Regions from separate parts of the Micromonospora sp. II genome, predicted to be linked through region 2. Evidence: riboswitches for the same ligand, from Rfam matches in the RefSeq annotation. Region 2 holds a riboswitch; each other region holds the start of a gene.
What was found. Region 2 has a riboswitch for cobalamin ahead of metE (5-methyltetrahydropteroyltriglutamate--homocysteine S-methyltransferase). Riboswitches for the same ligand answer to the same signal wherever they lie in the genome.
Positions count from the first base shown of each region.

Region 1: linked by a shared signal. The riboswitch ahead of A8711_RS17275 (CbtB-domain containing protein) and the one ahead of metE (5-methyltetrahydropteroyltriglutamate--homocysteine S-methyltransferase) in region 2 are both predicted to bind cobalamin.
Region 3: linked by a shared signal. The riboswitch ahead of A8711_RS17255 (magnesium chelatase subunit D family protein) and the one ahead of metE (5-methyltetrahydropteroyltriglutamate--homocysteine S-methyltransferase) in region 2 are both predicted to bind cobalamin.
Region 4: linked by a shared signal. The riboswitch ahead of A8711_RS14140 (ribonucleoside-diphosphate reductase subunit alpha) and the one ahead of metE (5-methyltetrahydropteroyltriglutamate--homocysteine S-methyltransferase) in region 2 are both predicted to bind cobalamin.

Region 1 covers NZ_LYXF01000031.1:33,988-38,942, reverse strand. The annotation lists gene A8711_RS17295 (ABC transporter ATP-binding protein) at 1-414, shown strand, start outside; gene A8711_RS32870 (hypothetical protein) at 648-1,055, shown strand; partial or broken gene A8711_RS32865 (cobyric acid synthase CobQ) at 1,013-1,207, shown strand; gene A8711_RS17285 (cobalt-precorrin-6A reductase) at 1,339-2,067, shown strand; gene A8711_RS17280 (CbtA family protein) at 2,090-2,872, opposite strand; gene A8711_RS17275 (CbtB-domain containing protein) at 2,984-3,193, opposite strand; adenosylcobalamin (AdoCbl) riboswitch at 3,192-3,332, opposite strand; gene cobA (uroporphyrinogen-III C-methyltransferase) at 3,332-4,354, opposite strand; gene A8711_RS17265 (cobyrinate a,c-diamide synthase) at 4,368-4,955, opposite strand, start outside.
Region 2 covers NZ_LYXF01000024.1:142,725-147,679, reverse strand. The annotation lists gene metE (5-methyltetrahydropteroyltriglutamate--homocysteine S-methyltransferase) at 1-1,788, opposite strand, end outside; cobalamin riboswitch at 1,904-2,123, opposite strand; gene A8711_RS12610 (beta-1,3-glucanase family protein) at 2,235-3,827, opposite strand; gene mgtA (magnesium-translocating P-type ATPase) at 3,930-4,955, opposite strand, start outside.
Region 3 covers NZ_LYXF01000031.1:27,939-32,893, forward strand. The annotation lists gene A8711_RS17240 (precorrin-2 C(20)-methyltransferase) at 1-479, shown strand, start outside; gene A8711_RS17245 (cobalt-precorrin-4/precorrin-4 C(11)-methyltransferase) at 480-1,235, opposite strand; gene A8711_RS17250 (bifunctional cobalt-precorrin-7 (C(5))-methyltransferase/cobalt-precorrin-6B (C(15))-methyltransferase) at 1,232-2,440, opposite strand; cobalamin riboswitch at 2,495-2,639, shown strand; gene A8711_RS17255 (magnesium chelatase subunit D family protein) at 2,686-4,668, shown strand; gene cobO (cob(I)yrinic acid a,c-diamide adenosyltransferase) at 4,668-4,955, shown strand, end outside.
Region 4 covers NZ_LYXF01000024.1:545,649-550,603, reverse strand. The annotation lists gene A8711_RS14155 (acyl-CoA thioesterase) at 1-391, shown strand, start outside; gene A8711_RS14150 (LysE family translocator) at 395-1,021, shown strand; gene A8711_RS14145 (PrsW family glutamic-type intramembrane protease) at 1,057-1,884, opposite strand; cobalamin riboswitch at 2,005-2,221, shown strand; gene A8711_RS14140 (ribonucleoside-diphosphate reductase subunit alpha) at 2,334-4,730, shown strand; gene A8711_RS14135 (ribonucleotide-diphosphate reductase subunit beta) at 4,721-4,955, shown strand, end outside.

The DNA.
Region 1 (4,955 bases), on a different contig from region 2:
GCCGCCGCGGTCGAGGCACTGGGCCGGGTCGACCTGGCCGGGTTCGCCGACCGTAAGTGGCAGACCCTGTCCGGTGGGGAACGCCAGCGCGTCCAGCTCGCCCGCGCGCTGGCCCAGGAGCCGGAACTGCTGCTGCTCGACGAACCCACCAACCACCTCGACATCGGCCACCAGCTTCAGCTGCTGCACCTGGTCCGCCGATCGCAGGTCACCGCCCTCGCCGCGCTGCACGACCTCAACCTGGCCGTCATGTTCTGCGACACCGTCGTCGTGCTGCACCACGGCCGGGTCGTCGCCGCGGGACCACCCGCACGGGTGCTCACCCCGGCGCTGCTCGCCGACGTGTACGGCGTCGACGCAGACGTGCGGGTTCACGACGGGCGGACCGTCATTGAGTTCCGGCCGCCGTCATGACCCGGCACGTGCTGCCGGTGCCCGGTCGGTCACCCACCACGCTGGCCACGACACGATCCACCAGCTCGCCGAGCAGATGGCCGCGCGTCTGGGCGTATTCGTGCACAGGTGTTTCCTCGACGGCGCGAAACCGTTTGCTGCACGCGGCGCTCGACGCGGCCACCGGTTCACTGGTCGGACGTGACCCGGCGGTTCGACGCGCCCCGCGCCGGCAACCCGATCATCCTGGCACGATGACCGAGGCCGGCGCTGGGCCGGCGTTCCTCGCGGCGCAGCAGGCGGCGGGAGTCATTGCGGCCAGACACCGCGGTGCCTTCGCCGGCGCCGAGGAACTGCTGGGCGCCATCGGCGACGAGACCGTGCGCACCCGGGTTTCATGCTGCTCGCCGAACTCGCCCTTGGCCCTGGTCCAGTCACAGACAGGGCAGAGCATGGACGAACTCGTCCATGAGGTCACGTTGCTGATGGCCGAAGTGGTGGGCAGCGTCGGACACCAGCCCGGGCTGGACCTCGCCCACGCCGAGCCCGGCGGTCCGGCGGATGGACAGCAGGCGATACTGGGGCGGTGGAAGGACAGGCTCGCCGAACCGGGCGGCTCATGGTGGCGGGCACGACGTCGGACGCGGGCAAGAGCCGGGTGACGACCGCGTTGTGCCGGGCGTTCGCACGGCGCGGTGTTCGGGTCGCTCCGTTCAAGGCACGGAACATGGCGAACAATTCGATGGCGTGTGCGGGTGGGGCGGAGATCGGCCATGCTCAGTGGGTGCAGGCGCTGGCGGCGGGCGCAGAGCCGGCCCGGCAGGCCCGGCTGGATCTGCTCGCCGACCTGGCGGAGAAACACCTGGAGGTCGACGCGCTGCTGAACCTAGCCGAGCGGGGCGCTCCCGCGGCGCCGGTGATCGGACCCTACGCGTGAGGATTCTCGTGCTCGGTGGGACGGGCGAGGCCCGCGCGCTGGCGGCCTCGCTCGTCGACGACGGTGCCGTGGTCGTGACCTCACTGGCGGGGCGGGTCGCGCGTCCCCGGCTGCCGGTGGGGCAGGTCCGCGTCGGTGGCTTCGGCGGGATCGCAGGACTGGCCGCGTACCTGGCGGAGACCCGGGTGCGTGCCGTGGTCGACGCGACGCACCCGTTCGCGGAGAAGATCAGCGCCAACGCGGCGGCGGCGTGCCCGGCCGCCGGGGTTCCCCTGCTCCGTTTGGAACGGCCCGGCTGGGCCGCTCGCCCCGAGGCGTCGGCCTGGTACTGGGCCGGTGACCACAGTGAAGCTGCCCGGGTGGCGGCCGGTCTGGGCGACCGGCCGTTCCTCACCGTCGGACGGCAGTCGCTGGCGCACTTCGTCGAACCGTTGCGCCGGCACGCGTGCCTGGTTCGCGTGGTGGACGAGCCCGACATCGTCCTGCCGGTGTCGTGGAAGCTGCTGCGCAGCCGCGGTCCCTACACCCTCGCGCACGAGCGGGAGGTGATGGCGGGCACGGACGTTCTAGTTACCAAGGACTCCGGCGGTGACCACACGGTCGCGAAGCTGGAGGTCGCCGCCGAGCGGGCGATGCCGGTCGTGATCGTGCGCCGCGCCGGGCCGCCGGCCGGAGTGCCGCTGGTCCGTGACGTGGACGCCGCCCTGGCGTGGGTGCGGGCGTTGCCCGCACCCTGACGCGAGGTTCAGCCGGGAAGGTTCAGAGCGTGGCCGCCAGCTCCTGGCGGCGCAGCCGCTCGGCGGCACGGTCCGCGTCGCGTCCGACCAGACCGGTCAGCACTGCACCCAGGACCGCCCAAGTCGCGGCCAGGGTCGTGATCGACGAGATGCGGAAGTACCAGAGTGTGTCGGCCGGGAAGCCGCCGACCTCGTTGACCGTCGGCAGCAGAGCCCCGGCGACCACGACGACCACGAGATAGGCGCCGGCACCGGCCAGCACCGCCGAGTATGCGCCCAGCTGGGGCAGCAGACGCCGGGCCAGGACCACGGCGCCGATCGCGGCGGCCAGGCTCAGTGCCCAGAACCCGAAGTACAGCGCGGTCCGCTCGTTGATCGTGTCACCGGAGCCGACCGCCGGTGGTGTGGCGGGGTACTTGAGGAACGGCACGAGGGCGGTGGCGACGAAACCGACGGCGGCGACCACCGCGGTGCTGGCCCGTGCGGACAGGGAGCCCAGACGCCCGGCGGCGAAGGCGGCAGCGAGCGCGGTCGCTCCACCGAGGACGACGCCTACCAGGATGGTGCCCAGTGCCAGGCCCCCGGTGGACTGGGTGCCACGCGAGACTTCGGCCTCCTCCTCATCGTGGCTGTGAGACTGCTCGGCGGTGGCATTGTCGTGCGGGTGCTCGGCGGCACCGGCTTCCTCCAGGGCGATGGCTGCATCGACCTGGGGTTCGGCGACGACGTAGGAGACGAGGAAGGCCGCGAAACCGGCGATGAGCCCGGCCAACAGCCCGTGAACGAGAAAAGTGCGAGGGGTCATCAAGGGTCCGTTCGGGAGCCGGCCGCGGGCAGCACGAAACGCCCGCAGCGCCGGTGACGAGGAAAGACGAAAACTCCGGCCGGGCCGGGCGGACTGCCGCGTGGCGTGGTGTCAGTGGCAGGGGAAGCCCAGCACGTGCCGTGCGTCGTGCGTCAGCTCGTGGATGAAGGTGCCCTCGAAGACGGAGAAAGCTCCCTGCTCGGCGCCCACGAAATACAGGACGACGGCGGTGACCAGCGCGAAGAACAGCGCCCAGGGGGCGAGCGCGCGAACGGGAATGGTGGGAAGAACGGCCGGAATGGCCGTGGTCGCCTGAGGCATGACACTCCTTGGGATGCTGCGTCCCGTCGATGGGTGGTCGACCTGGCTGGAGGGTCTGGCTTCGCCGCGAGCGGCGTCACAGTAGCGCGACTGCGCCGGATTCACACCGGCTTCCTTCAGCAGGGTGGCACGACCATATCAGGTATCGGAGCAACGCGACGCTGTCGCGACTGCCTGCACGGCGGCCGGTCCGAGGGCGACGACGTGGCCGATCACCGTTACGGCGGGCGCGCCGATGCCGGCCTCGGCGGTGTCGGCGACGACGTCGGCGAGGGTACTGCGCAGCACCCGCTGGCCGGCCGAGGCGGCGTCCGCGACGACGGCGCATGGTGTGTTCCGGTCGAGACCGGCGGCGACGAGCGCGTCGGCGATGGCCGCGAGGTTGCGCATGCCCATCAGCACCACGAGGGTGGTGCCGGTGCGGGCGAGGGCGGCGTAGTCGATCGACGAGTCGGGATGGCCGGGCGGTACGTGGCCGGAGATGACGGTGAAGCCTTGCACGAGTCCGCGGTGGGTGACCGGGATGCCGGCCAGCTCCGGGGCCGCGATGCTGGAGGTCACGCCGGGTATCACGGTGGTGGGGACGCCGGCTTCGGCGCACGCGGTGACTTCCTCGAAGCCGCGGCCGAAGACGTACGAGTCGCCGCCCTTGAACCGCACAACGTGCCGTCCGGCGCGGGCGTGCTCGACAAGCAGCGCGTTGATCTGTTCCTGGCTCGTGCTCCGCCCGTACGGGATCTTGGTGACGTCGATGATCTCGGCATCCGGGCGCGCCCACTTCAGGGCCTCCCACGGGGCGAGCCGGTCGGTGAGGATCACGTCGGCCTGCTTGACGGCCGCGCGTCCGGCGACGGTGACCAGCCCTGGATCGCCCGGGCCGGCGCCGACCAGCGTGACGTGTCCGGCCGTTCGGACCGCTGCCGGCGCCCCGGCCTCCGAGGGTGCGACGGTACGCAGCACGACGTCGAACCGGCTCTCGTCGACCGGGGTGGTGACCCAGGTCAGGCGCCCGCGGAGGGCGAGGTCCTCCAGCGCGGCGCACACGGCCGGCGCGGCGACGGTGACCAGGGCGCGCCTGTGCAGCAGCGCACTGACCGTGACGGCGGCGGGTGCGCTCCCGTCGAGGACGAGCACGCTACGGCCGGTGAGGTTCAGCTGCATGTGACGGTGATTCCTAACGTGCTGAGGAGACAGCCGTCCGGTGTACGGCCTCGGTGAACGACTGGGCCAGATGCGGTTGCCCAGCCCAATGCACGTGCAGATAGGACGCGCTGAGGCTGGGGGAGGCGAATCCGGCATTGCGGCCCTCGATGCGCCAGGCGGGGTGCTCGCCGTGACCGGGTGTGACGGTGGTGCGGTGGAATTCGTGGCCGGTGGCAGCGGTTCCCCGCTCGCCGAGCAGCTGGTCCGAGCCGAGTGCGGCACGGTGGTACGCGAGGGTGAGGCGCGGCGTCATGACGGCTTCGGCGTCGAGCGCCCCGACCATGGGATGGCCGTCGACGGAGCGGCACAGATACAGCAGGCCGGCGCACTCGGCGACGGTGGGGACGCCGTCGAGGACGGCCTGGCGCAGTTCGTGGCGCAGCGTCGTGTTGGCGCTCAGCGTGGACGCGTGTACCTCGGGGAACCCCCCACCGAGGTACAACCCGCGTGTCCCGGCGGGAAGCCGCTGGTCGCGGGCCGGGTCGAACGGAACGACGGTGCAGCCCGCCGCCTGCAGCAGCTCGGTCGTCTCGGCGTACCGGAAGGTGAAGGCACGCCC
Region 2 (4,955 bases):
CTCGTCGACCTGGATGACCCGGATACCGGCTGCCTCGAGATCACGGCACTCGTCGCGCAGGGCGAGCGCGACCTGGTCCGCGGTGTCTGCCAGTGGCTGGTCGCTGCGGACGAACGACCAGGCCAGGATCGTGACCGGGCCGGTGAGCATGCCCTTGACCGGCCGGTCGGTCAGCGACTGCGCGTAGGTGGACCAGTTGACGGTCATCGGCGCCCTGCGTGCCACGTCGCCGTAGATGACGGGCGGACGCACGCATCGGGAGCCGTAGGACTGGACCCAGCCGTGTTCGGTGGCGGCGAACCCGTCCAGCTGCTCGCCGAAGTACTGGACCATGTCGTTTCGTTCCGGCTCGCCGTGCACGAGCACGTCCAGGCCCAGCCGCTCCTGGAGCCGGACGACGTGCTCGACCTCGGCGCGCATCCGCTGCGTGTAGGCGGCGTCGTCGAGACGCCCGGCCCGGTGCTCGGCACGCGCGCGGCGCAGCTCGTCGGTCTGCGGGAACGATCCGATGGTCGTGGTCGGGAGGGGCGGCAGGTTCAGCCGGGCCTGCTGTGCCGCCGCACGCTCCGGGTACGCGCCGCGCTGCCGATCCGTGGCGCGCAGCGCGGCGAGCCGACCGCGTACGGTGTCGTCGCGCCAGGCGGCAGGGGTGGGCGGCAGCGGCTCGGGCAGGGACGTGGTGCCGTTGCGCAGCGCGCGGCCGAGCCGGACGACCTCATCGACCTTCTGCCGGGCGAAGGCGAGCCGCTGACGCAGCGCCGGGTCGAGAGCGGTCTCGGCGGACAGGTCCTCCGGCACGTGCAGCAGCGAGCACGAGGTGGACACGGCGACGTGGTCGGCGAGGGCGGTGACGGCGGCACCGGCCGCCACGGCGGCCCGCAGGTCGGTACGCCAGACGTTGCGGCCGTCGACGAGGCCGGCCACGATCGTCTTGCCGCGCAGCGGTCCCGCACCGGCCAGCCGCCGCAGGTTGCCGGGCCCGGCCACCAGATCCACGCCGACCGCTTCGACCGGCGTGTCGAGCAGGGCGGGCAGCGCGTCACCGAGCTCGCCGAAATAGGTGGCGACGAAGATCGCCGGCCGCTGTTCCACCGCGCCGAGCCGGGTGTACGCCTCCCGCAGCGCGTCGATCTCGGCGGCGCTCCGGTCGGCGACGTAGGCGGGTTCGTCCAGCTGCACCCATCGCACGCCCGCCGCGGCGAGGGATCGCAGGATGCTGGCGTACACGTCGACCAGGTCGGTCAGCCGGTCGAACGGTTCGCCGCCCGCCTCGGTGGGCTTGGCCAGCAGCAGGAATGTGGCCGGCCCGACCAGCACCGGGCGGCTGTCGATTCCCAGCTCGCGGGCCTCGCGGTACTCGCGCAGCGCCTTGTCGGGATTCGCCGCGAAGGTGGTGTCGGAGCCGATCTCGGGAACCAGATAGTGGTAGTTGGTGTCGAACCACTTCGTCAGTTCGAGCGCCGGCTCGGCATCGACGCCCCGGGCCATGGCGAAATAGGTGCCGAGGTCGCCGAGGCCGAGACGGGCGAACCGGCGCGGGATCGCGCCGACGGCGACGGCCGTGTCCAGCACGTGGTCGTAGTAGGAGAACGTGTTGGACGGGATCGCGTCCAGGCGCGCGTCGCGTAGCGTCCGCCACACCTTCGCCCGTAGCGCGGCAGAGGTCGCCGCCAACTCCTCGGCGTCGATCCGGCCCGCCCAGTAGGCCTCGACGGCCCTCTTGAGTTGCCGGTTGCCCCCGATACGCGGATAGCCCAGCACGGTGCTCTGACCGAATGCGGTACTCATGGAGATCCCTTCCCTCGAAGCACACGAGGCCGATCGAGGCGGGGAGGGAAGGGGTACAGACGGCGTACCGGCTTCCGCACCGGCCGTCCCGAGCGACCGTCGGCGGCGCACACCGGACGGTGCGCGCGGTGCGGGCAGGTCTTCGGACTCGCGGGCGCGACCGGATCCACCCGGTCACCTACTGGCCGTCGCTTCCCAGACCTCACGGTCCAGTGCTTCGATGACGGCTGTCGTTCCCACTCACCGCTGCGGGGCAGTCCCGGACTCACACCGGGTTCCCTCTTACGACGCCACACCCTTCACGGGCACGGCGAACCAGCACCGTTGTCCATCGTATGGGGCGGTGAGCCGACGTGGTCGGCGCGTCCGTCCTGCGGGACGGCGAGCCGTCGCGGCGGGTGGCGGGAGCGACTCGCGGTCGCCCCCGCCCCCCGTCGCAGGGCCGGTCAGCCCTTGCGCCACTTCTGGCCGGCCGTGCCCGTGCAGTCCCAGAGCTGGAGCCTCGCGCCGTCGTTGCCGTTCCGGTCCTTGATGTCGACGCACTTGTCGGCCTGAAGGTTGACCAGGTCCCCGGCCGAGTTCAGGGTGAACTGCTGGGCGCCGGTGCCGTTGCAGGTGTAGAGCTGCACCACCGCCCCGTTGGCGGTGGACCCGGCGTCGACGTCCATGCACTTGTTGTTCTGGCTCTTCAGCGCCGTGCCGCTGAACGTCCACTTCTGCGCGTTGGTGTTGTTGCAGTTCCACATCTGCAGCGGCGCGCGGTCGACGAAGTTGGAGCTCGGCACGTCGATGCATTTGTTGTTCCAGTTGCTGACCACGGGCACCCCGGTGGCCGGGTTGCCGCCCCCACCTCCGGTGAACGGGCTGAGGATCAGTCCGGCCGAACGGGGGTCGCCGTCGTGCACCAGTGACTCGAATCCGCCGACGTCGTCGAAGGCGAACGCGTACGCCCGACCGTCGGTCATGTTGGCGTGGATCAGGCGGGCGTACTGGTTGGTGGGGTTGCTGCGGTAGAAGTCGGCGGCGTTCGTGCTGGGCTGGGTGTCGATGGTGCCGAGCGTGCCTCGGTTGAGGGCCGCGCAGAGCGTGCGCGAGATCGGGCCGACCACCTGGTCGTTCGGCGCGGGCAGGTCGCCGTCGCATCCCCAGACGCTGGCCGAGGAGGGCCGGTTGAAGGAGGCGACCACCTGGCCGCTGCCGTTTGTGAAGGTCATGGTGTTGCCCGAGGTACGGCCGTAGTACCGGATGGCCGGCTGGTCGGCGAAGGGCGCCACGGTCAGCGTCTTCGTGGTGTACGCGTTCCACGCGGAGGCGATGTAGGAGTCCAGGTAGGTGGTGCTCAGCAGGCCGGCCCCGGCCGCCTTCCCCGGGGCCAGGACGCGCAGCACGGTCCCGTCGGAGCGGGTGTGGACGGTGTTGGCCCAGCCCGGCTGCGCCCGGATGCCGTCGATGACCGCGTTGCGTCCGTTGGCCACCACGTCGCCGGTGCGCTTGGTGACGCCGTTGGCGCCGGTCACCGTGACCGCGTGCGGGATCGCGAACATGTCGACCTGGGAGCTGTTGAGCCACAGCCCGGAGTCGTTGTAGGTGAACTCGCTCCAGTCGAAGAGGATGTCGCGGTTCGCGTCACCGGCCGCCCAGGGCGCGGGCTGCACCAGCCCGTCCGGGGTGAGGAAGAACTTCAGCTTCTGCCCGAGGGCGAAGTAGGCCCGGCCGGAGAAGCCCCGGGGGAACTGGATCGTGGTGCTACCGCCGTTGCCGGGGCCCGGTATGGAGACGTCCGGCGCGGGCGACGGCGGGATCTGCCCGCCGCTCCACGGCACGAAGGCGCCACCGGCGGTGACGTAGCCGAGCCGGCCGGAGGAGAGCTGGACGCCGATGACGTAGAGGTAGACCGGGTCGGTGCGACCGGTGGTGTTGGTGACGGTGACGGGTAGCAACGCCGGTCCGACCGCGTGGGCGGGCGTGGCGACGACGGTGCCCGCGAGCCCGGCGAGCAGTGCGGACGCGGCGGCGAGCAGCTTTCTTCGAAGACGCATGGCGACACCTCGCTGGAGACAGGGACGGGAGAGCGCTCTCTCAGCAGGGTCCAATTGTTAATTTTGTTTGTCAATAGGCGATCACCGATGGACGCCAGACCGTCACGGGCGGGGCACCCGCCGTGCAGCGGTCGGGTCCGGCGGGACGACGTGCTTGGCGGTCTCGTTGGTGGCGACGTTGACCAGGGTGACCGCGGCGAGGGCCGCCAGCACCACCGGCGGGAGCGCGGCGAGTCCGAGTGGCGCGGACAGTGGGCTGAAGGGCAGCGCGACGGTGACCGTGATGAGCAACAGTCCGGTGCCGGCGAGCGCGGCGGAGGGGCGGCTGCGCAGGAAACTCCGATTGGAGCGCAGCACCAGCAGCGCGATGATCTCGGTGGCGGTGAACTGGACGAACCAGGCGGCGCGGAAGACGTCGGTCGACACGTGCCACCACCAGCGCAGGGCGCCGAGTACGAGGAGGTCCACGGCGATGCTGATCGAGCCGTACACCAGCATGAACCTGCGGATGGTCCGGACGTCGACGGTACGCGGATGCTGGATCTGCTCGGGATCGGCGTAGTCGGTGGACAGGGTGGTGTAGGGGATGTCGGAGAGGAAGTTGAGCAGCAGGACCTGACGGGGCAGCAGCGGCAGGAAGGGCAGCAGGAGCGCGGCGATGCTCATGCTGACGACGTTGCCGAAGGACGCGCTGGTGTTGACCCGGATGTACTTCAAGGTGTTGGTGAACGTGCGGCGGCCGAGGCGGATGCCGTCGGCGATCACGTCGAGGTTCTTGTCGAGCAGCACGATCGCCGCGGCCTGTTTGGCGACGTCGACAGCGGTGTCGACGGAGATGCCGACGTCGGCGGCGTGCAGCGCGGGAGCATCGTTGATGCCGTCGCCGAGAAACCCGACGACGTCGCCGCGTTGGCGCAGCGCGGTCAGGATGCGTTCCTTCTGCAGCGGGTCCACCTCGGCGAACACGGTGACGTCGGCGATCCGCTCCGGCAACTGGTCGTCGGGGCAGGCGGCGAGGTCGGCGCCGACGAGCGGTTCGCCGGCTAGGTCGACGCTGGCGGCGACGTGCCGGGCGGCGTGCCGGTTGTCGCCGGTGACCAGTCGGACCGTGACGCCCATGTCAGCGAG
Region 3 (4,955 bases), on a different contig from region 2:
TCGGCATGGCGTCGGCGGTGTTCGAGGCCGCGGAGGACCCCCGCTACGCCGGCGTCGCCATCCGTGTCGTACCCGGGATCTCCGCCGTCCAGGCGGTCGCGGCGCGCGCGGGCGCGCCGATCGGGGCCGATTTCGCGGTGATGAGCCTGTCGGACCGGCTCAAGCCGTGGGAGGTCGTGGTCAAGCGGCTGCGCGCTGTCGCCGAGGCGGATTTGGTGCTGGCCCTCTACAACCCGCGCTCACGCTCACGCACCGAACAGGTCGCGCAGGCCCGGGCCGTGCTGCTGGAGCACAAGTCCCCCCGGACGGTCGTGGTCGTGGGCCGCGACATCGGCCGGGCCGGGGAGAGTCTCACCGTCACCTCGCTCGGCGAACTGGACCCCGGCAGCATCGACATGAAATGCCTGTTGATCATCGGCGCCTCGGCGACGCGAGTCACCGCGGCCGGACGTGTCTGGAGCCCGCGCTTCGTGCCCTGATCAGCCGCGCACGCGGCGCTCGCGACCGGCCGAGTAGAGGAACGACTCGCCGCCACGGACGTCCCCGGCCAGCGCCGGGCCGACCAGGATGACCGCTGCCTGTCGCAGACCGGCCTGCTCGACCCGGCCGCCGATGTCGGCCAGCGTGCCGCGCAGGATGAGCTCCTGCGGCTGCGACACCCGGTGCACCACGACTATGGGGCAGTCGTGGCCGTAGTAGCCGGCCAGTTCGGCGGCCAGCTCGCGGGTACGCGTGACCGCCAGGTGCAGGGCGAGCGTCGCGCCGGTCGCGGCGAACGCGGCGAGCTTCTCTCCCGACGGCATGACCGTGGACCGGGCCTGCGCGCGGGTGAGCACGACCGACTGGGCCAGCTCCGGGACGGTCAGCTCGGCGCCGACGGCGGCGGCAGCAGCCGCATAGGCCGGCACGCCGGGCGTGACGTCCCACGGGACCCGGGCGGCGTCGAGCCGGCGTGCCTGCTCGTGCACCGCCGAGTACAGCGACGGGTCACCGGAGCACAGCCGTACGACCTCGGACCCGTCGGCGTGTGCCTGGACCAGGTGCGTGGTGATCTGGTCCAGGTCGAGGTGCTGGGTGTCGATCAGCCGGGCGTCGTCACGGCAGTGCTCCAGCACCTCGGCGTCGAGGTACGTGCCCGGGTACAGGCACACGTCGGCGGACTCGAGCAGGCGTACCGCGCGGAGGGTGAGCAGGTCGGCGGCGCCGGGCCCGGCCCCGACGAAATGGACGGTCATGAATCTCCCTTGACGATGGACCACTGGCTGACTGCCCGTGCGGGCGTCCAGCCGGTGAAGCCGCCGAGCGGTTCGGCGCGTTCGACGTGCAGGCGGACGAGTTCACCGCCGCGCCGGCTGTGCTGCTTCAGCAGCACCGCCTCGGTCTCGGCGGTGACACCGTGCACGACGAGCCGTCCACCGGCGCCGAGCGCATCCCAGCAGGTGTCCAGCACGCCGGGGACGGTGGCCCCGCCGCCGACGAACACCGCGTCGGGACGGTCCAGGCCGGACAGGGCCCCGGGCGCCGAACCCTCGACCAGACACAGACCCGGCACGCCGAGGGCAGCGGCGTTGCGGTGCACCAGCGCGGCCCGGTCGGAGCGGGGCTCCACCGCGATCGTCCGTGCCGTCGGCCAGGCCCGCATCCACTCCACACCGATCGAGCCGCTGCCGGCGCCGACGTCCCACAGCAGCTGACCGGGCGCGGGCGCGAGCCGGGCCAGGGCACTGGCCCGCAGGTCACGTTTGGTGATCTGCCCGCCGTGCTCGAACGCGTCGTCGGGCAACACGCCGCCCGAGGCCCAGCCCGGACCGGCACCGCGAGCTTCGACAGCGAGAACGTTCAACCGCGGCACGTCGTTCAGGTCCCACCCGGCCGCGGTGGTCGCGGTACACGACTCACCGGCGGCACCGAGGTCACCGAGCACGACCAGCCTGGACTGCCCCCAACCGAGCCCGGTCAGCACCGCGGCCACGGCCGCGGGTGTCGTCTCGTCGCTGGACAGCACGAGCAGCCGGCGCCCGGCCGAGAGCGCAGGCACGATCAGCCGTAGGTCCCGGCCGACCAGGCTGACCGTGGTGACGGACTCGGCCGGCCATCCGAGACGTGCTCGGGCGAGGGCTACCGAGGAGACCCCGGGCACGATCGTCACGCGCTCCGGGCCCAGGACGTCCAGCAGCGTCGTGCCGATACCCGACACGAGCGGGTCGCCGGAGGCCAGCACGACAACCGGCCCTCGCGCGGAGGCGAGCACACCTGGCAGATTGTCCCGCAGCGGCGACGGCCACGCCACGCGCTGCTGGCCGTCGACGGGCGGCACCGCCTCGAGGTGCCGCCGCCCGCCGAGCAGCGTCGCGGCCGCCCGCACCAGCGCCCGGGACGGCTCCGGCAGACCCACCCACCCGTCAGCCCCGATCCCCACCACGGTCACCCGCTCCTCCATGGAGATGCACCCTAGCCGCCCACCGGCCCTTGCCCCGGCCACCGGGGCGTCTATGGTGATGCACAGGTTCGAGGTGCCCCACGACCGTGGTCGCGGGGAGAATCTGGGAAGCCGGTGAGAATCCGGCACAGGGCCCGCTGCGGTGATCCAGGCATTGACCTGGGAAGTCCGAAGACCGGCCTCGATCCGATCCACGGCGCATGCCGCGTCGTGGACCGCCATGGCAGATCGAGCGGGAGCCCTACATGCCAGCGCAGTACCCCTTTTGTGCCGTCGTCGGCGCCGACGACATGACTCTCGCCCTCACCCTGGTCGCGATCGATCCGCTCATCGGCGGTGTCCTGATCCGCGGGGAGAAGGGCACTGCCAAGACCACTACCGTGCGCGGCCTCGCCGAGGTGCTCCCGGCGGTACGGGTCTATGCGGGCGACCGGTTCTCCATCGACCCGGACGATCCCTCGGCGGTCTGCCCCGACGGGCCGTTCGACGTGCCCACGCCCGTCGTCGAACGGCCGGTACGCCTCGTCGAACTACCCGTCGGAGCCGGCGACGACCGGGTGACCGGATCGCTGAAGCTCGATGCCGCGCTGCGAGACGGCGTCGTCGCGTTCGAGCCTGGCCTGCTGGCCCGGGCCCATCGTGGCCTGCTGTACGTCGACGAGGTCAACCTGCTGCCGGACCACCTGGTCGACCTGCTGCTCGACGCCGCGGCGACCGGCCGGGTCAGCGTCGAACGCGACGGTGTCTCGGTCGAGCATGCCTCCCGGTTCGTGTTGATCGGCACGATGAACCCGGAGGAGGGCGAACTGCGCCCGCAGCTGCTCGACCGGTTCGGCCTGACGGTCGAGGTCGCCGCCCCGCGTGACCCCGTCCTGCGGGTGCAGGCGGTCCGCCGCCGGCTCGCATTCGACGCCGACCCGGAGGGCTTCGCCACACGCTGGGCCGGCGAGCAGGAAGCCCTGCGCACCCGGCTGGCCGCCGCCCGGCGCTCGCTGGCCGGTGTCGTGCTCGACGACGAGACGCTGACCAGGATCGCCGAGCTGTGCGCCGCGTTCGACGTGGACGGCCTGCGTGCGGACCTCGTCACCGCTCGCGCCGCCGCGGCGCACGCGGCCTGGCGGGGACGTACGCGAGTGACACTCGAGGACATCCGCATCGCCGCCCGTCTCGCGCTGCCGCACCGCCGCCGCCGCAACCCCTTCGACGAGCCCGGCCTGGACCAGGACCGCCTGGACGACCTACTCGGCCACAACGACCCCGACCCCGGACCCGACGGTCCCGGCGGCGGTCTGCCCGACGACACCGGGCACGACGGATCGGCCGGGGACGTGCCCGGCTCTCCCGGCGAGAGCCCGCCCGTACCGGAGCCCGAACGGCAGGCCGCCACATCGATGGCATCCGCGGGCGAGCCCGCACGTGCCCGCTTGCTGGTCGTGAAAGGAACCGGCGACGGTCAGGCCGGCCGGCGGTCCCGGGCACGAACACCGCAGGGCCGTGTCGCCGGGCAGCGGCGGCGCACGTCCGGCGACGGCCGGCTGCACCTGCCGGGCACCATCACCGCGGCGGCGCCGCATCAGCATTCCCGGGGTGGCTTGACCGGCGGTCGCGGCCTCGCGCTCGTGCCCGGCGACCTGCGCCGGGCCGAGACCGTCGGGCGCGAGTCGAACCTCGTGCTGCTGTGCGTGGACGCGTCCGGTTCGATGGCGGCCCGCCGCCGCATGGAGCAGGTCAAGACCGCTGTGCTGTCGCTGCTGCTGGACGCCTACCGCCGCCGGGACAAGGTCGCACTGGTGACGTTCCGCCGGCACACCGCCGAGGTCGTCCTGCCACCGACCGGCTCGGTCGACGTCGCCTCCCGCCGCCTGGCCGACCTACCGGCCGGTGGCCGGACCCCGCTCGCGGAGGGCCTGGAACGCAGTGGGGAGGTGCTGCGCCGGGAGGCGCTGCGCGACCCGTCCCGCCGGCCCCTGCTCGTCGTGGTGACCGACGGCCGCGCCACCTCCGGCCCGGACCCGCTGGGTCGTGCCCACCGCGCCGCCGCCGCGCTCGCCACCAGCGGTGTCCAGGTCGTCGTCGTGGACTGCGAGACCGGACGATTCCGGCTCGGCCTCGCCGCCCGGCTTGCCACTCATCTGAGGGCCGAGCACGTGCCGCTCGGTGAAGTGACCGCCGACGGGCTCACCGGGGTCGTTCGCACGGCGACCGCTCCGCGGGCGGGGGTGGCCTGATGCCGCAGGGTAAGCCGCTCACCGTCCCGGACGACGGCAGCACCACCCGCCAGCGGCGCAACCGGCCGCTGCTGATGGTCCACACCGGAAACGGCAAGGGCAAGTCGACCGCCGCCTTCGGTATCGCGATGCGCGCTTGGAACCAGGGCTGGGACATCGGGGTGTTCCAGTTCGTGAAGTCGGCCAAGTGGCGCATCGGGGAGCAGACCGTCCTGGAGAGGCTCGGGCTGCTGCACGAGCAGACCGGCGAAGGCGGGCCAGTCGAGTGGCACAAAATGGGCTCCGGA
Region 4 (4,955 bases), 400 kb from region 2:
CCTGATCGACTCGGTCGCCGGGGTGGTCGCCGCCCGCCACTCCGACGGACCGGCCGTCACCGCCGCCATCGACGAGACGGCCTTCCTGCGCGCTGTCCGCGTCGGTGACGTGGTGCACGTGGACGCCCGGATCACCTGGGCCGGCCGCAGCTCGATGGAGGTGGCCGTGAAGGTCAGCGCGGACCGCTGGGACCGCGCGGTGCCGCCGGTGGACGTGGCGACCGCGCACCTGGTGATGGTGGCCGTGGACGACGAGGGCCAGCCCCGGCCGGTGCCGCCGCTGCTGCCCGGCACCGACGGTGACCGGCGGCGCTACCGGGAGGCGCAGATCCGGCGCGAACACCGGCTGGCGCTGCGCCGGGCGCTGCTCGACGGCGCCGAGGAGGGCTGAGGCGTGCTCGGACTGTCGGCGGCCACGCTCGCGGGATACCTGGCCGCGATCGTGGTGCTCATGCTCACCCCCGGGCCGGACATGATGTTCGTGCTCGCCAACGCCACCCGGTACGGCGCGCGGGCCGGGGCGGTGGCGGCGCTCGGGGTCGCGGCCGGGGAGGCGGTGCACGTCGCCGCCGTGGTGGCCGGACTCGCCACCGTGATCGCCGCGTCCCCGGTGCTGTTCACCGCGATCCGGTGGGCCGGTGCGGCGTACCTGATCGTGCTGGGCCTGCGGGCGCTGCGCGGCACGGGCCGGCCCGGCGTCGCGGCGGACGGGGCGGACGGCGGCGGCGCCGGGCGGGCGTTCCGGCGCGGGCTGCTCACGAACCTGCTCAACCCGAAGATGATCCTGTTCAGCGTGGCGTTCCTGCCGCAGTTCGTCCGGCCCGACGCGGGCCCGGTGGCGGCACAGCTGGTGCTGCTCGGCGCGCTGTTCGTCGCGGTGCAGCTCACCGTGGACCTGGCTCTCGGCGTGGGCGCCGGGCGGTTCGCCCGCCGCTGGGGCGACAGCCGCTGGTCGCGGCGGGTCGACCGGCTCTGCGCTGTCGCCTTCGTCGCGCTCGGTGTCCGGCTGGCCGCCGGCTGACGCTTGCTCGACTCCAGCTCGCCGAGATCGCGGCATCAGGAGGGCTCCGACCCCGCCACCTCGGCGAGCTGGTGAGGATCACGCTCCGGCGCCCGGGGCGGGGCGGCGGGCCGCTCGCGGTCCAGGTGCAGGCGCAGCAGCACCCAGCCCAGCGACACACCGCCGATGAACACGTACGCGGGCTGCGTGCCGAACGTGTCCCAGCAGGTGTGCAGCGTGACGGCGGCGGCGAAGGTGAGCAGGAACGCCGCCAGTCTCCGGCCGCCGGGCGCGGCGGCGAACGTGAACAACGCGGCGGCGGTCAGCCCGGTCCAGGCCAGGTGCGCGGCGGGCGCGGTGAGACCGCGAACCAGCAGCGTCCGCTCGACGGCGCCGAGGTTGCCCTCCGACCCGACGAACGCGGCGAACGCGTACCCCATGGTCTCCAGCGCGGCGAACCCGGCGCCGGAGGCCACGCCGATCACCAGGCCCTGCGCCGGTGACCGGTGCCGCCGCCACAGCAGCAGGATGCCGGCCGGCACGATCAGCTTCGCGGTCTCCTCGGCCAGGCCGACGAGCGCCATCGGCAGGACGCCGAGGCGGTGCAGGGTGCCGTACTCCAGCCAGCCGGCGGCGACCACGCCGACCACGCCGCCGAGGAGCGCGGCGACGCCGACGACGGAGCCGGGGACCGGGCGGCGGGCCGGCCGCCCCTGGGCGAAGGCCAGGAACGTGGCGGGCGCGACGCACGCGCCGAGCACGATCAGCGCCGGCACGAACGTGACGGTGCCGGTGCCGGACAGTGTCTCCAGCACCAGCAGGTGAAGCCCGACGCCGACGAGCAGGACCGCCACCCACGCCCAGCGGCGTCCGGTATTCCCCATACGCCGAGTATCGCGCCCGGCGGCGAGCGCCGGCATCGGGGGTAGGCACTGTGGACAGTGAGATCCATGCGACACGCCCGACACGACATCTGGTGTTGCCCAACCGCCCTCACCGCCATATATGGTGGTGCCGCAGCTGGTTCGGCCGAGCCCTCCGGGGCGGGGCCGAGGCAAGAGGGAACCCGGTGGGAATCCGGGACTGCCCCGCAGCGGTGAGTGGGAACGACAGCCGTCAACAGCACTGGGCCACCGGCCTGGGAAGCGACGGCCGGTAGGCGACCGGCGACCCCGGTCGGGCCCGCGAGTCCGAAGACCTGCCAGCGCGCCGTGCGCCTCCGCGTACGGCGGCCGGAGGTCGCGCGGGACGACCGACGCCAGCAGCCGGGCCGGCCGCGCCGTGCCCGTTGGCGTCTCCCGCCGTCTCCAGACGGTGACAGCGAGGAGAGGTCATGACTGTCGTGCAGGAAAGCCCGCCGGCCACCGGCGGCGGGTCCGAGGCCCGCCGGCCGGCGATGCGGGTACGCAAACGGGACGGCGACACCGAGCCGGTGGACGTCGGCAAGATCGTCCGGGCGGTCGAACGCTGGGTCGCCGACCTGGACGAGGTGGACCCGCTGCGGGTGGCCACCAAGACGATCAGCGGGCTCTACGACGGGGCGACCACCGCCGAGCTGGACCGGCTGTCGATCCAGACCGCGGCGGAGCTGATCGGCGAGGAGCCGCAGTACTCGAAGCTGGCGGCAAGGCTGCTGGCCGCGTACGTGGACAAGGAGGTCCGCGGTCAGGGCGTGGCGAGCTTCAGCCAGTCGATCGCGTACGCGCACGGGCTGGGGCTGATCGGCGACGAGACGGCCGCGTTCGTCGCCCGGCACGCGCGCAAGCTCGACGACGCCGTGGACCCGGACGGCGACAGGCGGTTCGAGTACTTCGGACTGCGCACTGTCGCGGACCGCTACCTGCTGCGGCACCCGCAGTCGCGGCTGGTGGTGGAGACGCCGCAGTACTGGCTGCTGCGGGTGGCCTGCGGACTGTCCCGCACCCCGGGCGAGGCGGTCGGCTTCTACCGGCTGATGTCCAGCCTGGCCTATCTGCCCAGCTCCCCCACGCTGTTCAACTCCGGCACCCGGCACACCCAGATGTCGTCGTGCTTCCTGGTCGACTCGCCGCGCGACGAGCTTGACTCGATCTACGAGCGCTACCACCAGGTGGCGAAGCTGTCGAAGTTCTCCGGCGGCATCGGCATCGCCTGGTCGCGGGTGCGCGGCCGGGGCGCGCTGATCCGGGGCACGAACGGYCGGTCCAACGGCATCGTGCCGTTCCTCAAGACGCTCGACGCCGGGGTGGCCGCGGTCAACCAGGGCGGCCGGCGCAAGGGCGCGGCCTGCGTCTACCTGGAGCCGTGGCACCCGGACGTGGAGGAGTTCCTGGAGCTGCGGGACAACACCGGCGAGGAGTCCCGGCGTACGCACAACCTCAACCTGGCCAACTGGATCCCGGACGAGTTCATGCGCCGGGTCGAGGCCGACGGCGAGTGGTCGCTCGTCGATCCGTCGGACGCCCCGGAGCTGCCCGACCTGTACGGGGAGGCGTTCGACGCCGCGTACCGGGCGGCCGAGAAGAACGCGGTCCGCACGGTACGGGCCCGGGACCTGTACGGGCGGATGATGCGCACGCTCGCGCAGACCGGCAACGGCTGGATGACGTTCAAGGACGCCGCGAACCGGCTGTCCAACCAGACCGGTGAGCCGGGCAACGTGATCCACCTGTCCAACCTGTGCACCGAGATCCTGGAGGTGAACGACGACGCCGAGACGGCGGTGTGCAACCTCGGCTCGGTGAACCTCGGCGCCCACGTCACCGCCGACGGGGTGGACTGGGAGCGGCTGCGCGCCACGGTCCGCACCGCTGTGGTGTTCCTCGACCGGGTGATCGACATCAACTACTACCCGGCCGAGCAGGCGGCGGCGTCGAACCCGCGCTGGCGGCCGGTCGGGCTCGGCCTGATGGGGTTGCAGGACGCGTTCTTCACGCTGCGCCTGCCGTTCGACTCCCCCGAGGCGAAGGAGCTGTCCACCCGCGTGCAGGAGGAGATCCTGCTGACCGCGCTGGAGACCTCCGCCGGGCTGGCCGAGCGGTTCGGGCCGCATCCGGCGTACCCGCAGACCCGGGCCGCGAAGGGTGACCTGCACCCGGACCTGTGGGGCGCGGAGCCGGCGCAGGCCGGACGGTGGGCGGCGCTGCGCGAGCGGATCGCCGCAGGCGGGCTGCGCAACTCGCTGCTGGTGGCGATCGCACCGACCGCCACCATCGCCTCCATCGCCGGCTGCTACGAGTGCGTCGAACCGCAGGTGTCCAACCTGTTCAAGCGCGAGACCATGTCCGGGGAGTTCCTCCAGGTCAACACGTACCTGGTGCGGGAGCTGAAGGCGCGCGGACTGTGGACGCCGCAGGTCCGCGACCGGATCAAGCGGGCCGAGGGCTCGGTGCAGGACATCACCGAGCTGCCCGCGCCGGTGCGGGAGCTGTTCCGCACCGCCTGGGAGCTGCCGCAGCGGGCGCTGATCGACCTGGCCGCCGCGCGGGCGCCGTTCGTCGACCAGTCCCAGTCGCTGAACCTGTTCCTGAGCGCGCCGACCATCGGCAAGCTGTCCTCGATGTACCTGTACGCCTGGAAGGCCGGGCTGAAGACCACCTACTACCTGCGTTCCCGTCCCGCCACCCGCATCCAGCAGGCCACCGTCGCCCCGGTGCCCGCCCCGGTGCCCGGCGTGGTCTCCGCCGTGAGCGACGACGAGGCGCTGGCCTGTTCCCTGGAGAACCCCGAGAGCTGCGAGGCATGCCAGTGACCACCACCGCACCGACCCGGCACATGCTGCTCGACCCCGGCATGGACCTGACCCTGCGGCCGATGCGCTACCCGCGCTTCTTCGACCGGTTCAAGGACGCGATCAGGAACACCTGGACGGTCGAGGAGGTGGACCTGCACTCGGACCTCGCCGACCTGGCGAAGCTGTCCCCCGCCGAACGGCACCTGGTGTCGCGGCTGGTGGCGTTCTTCGCCACCGGCGACA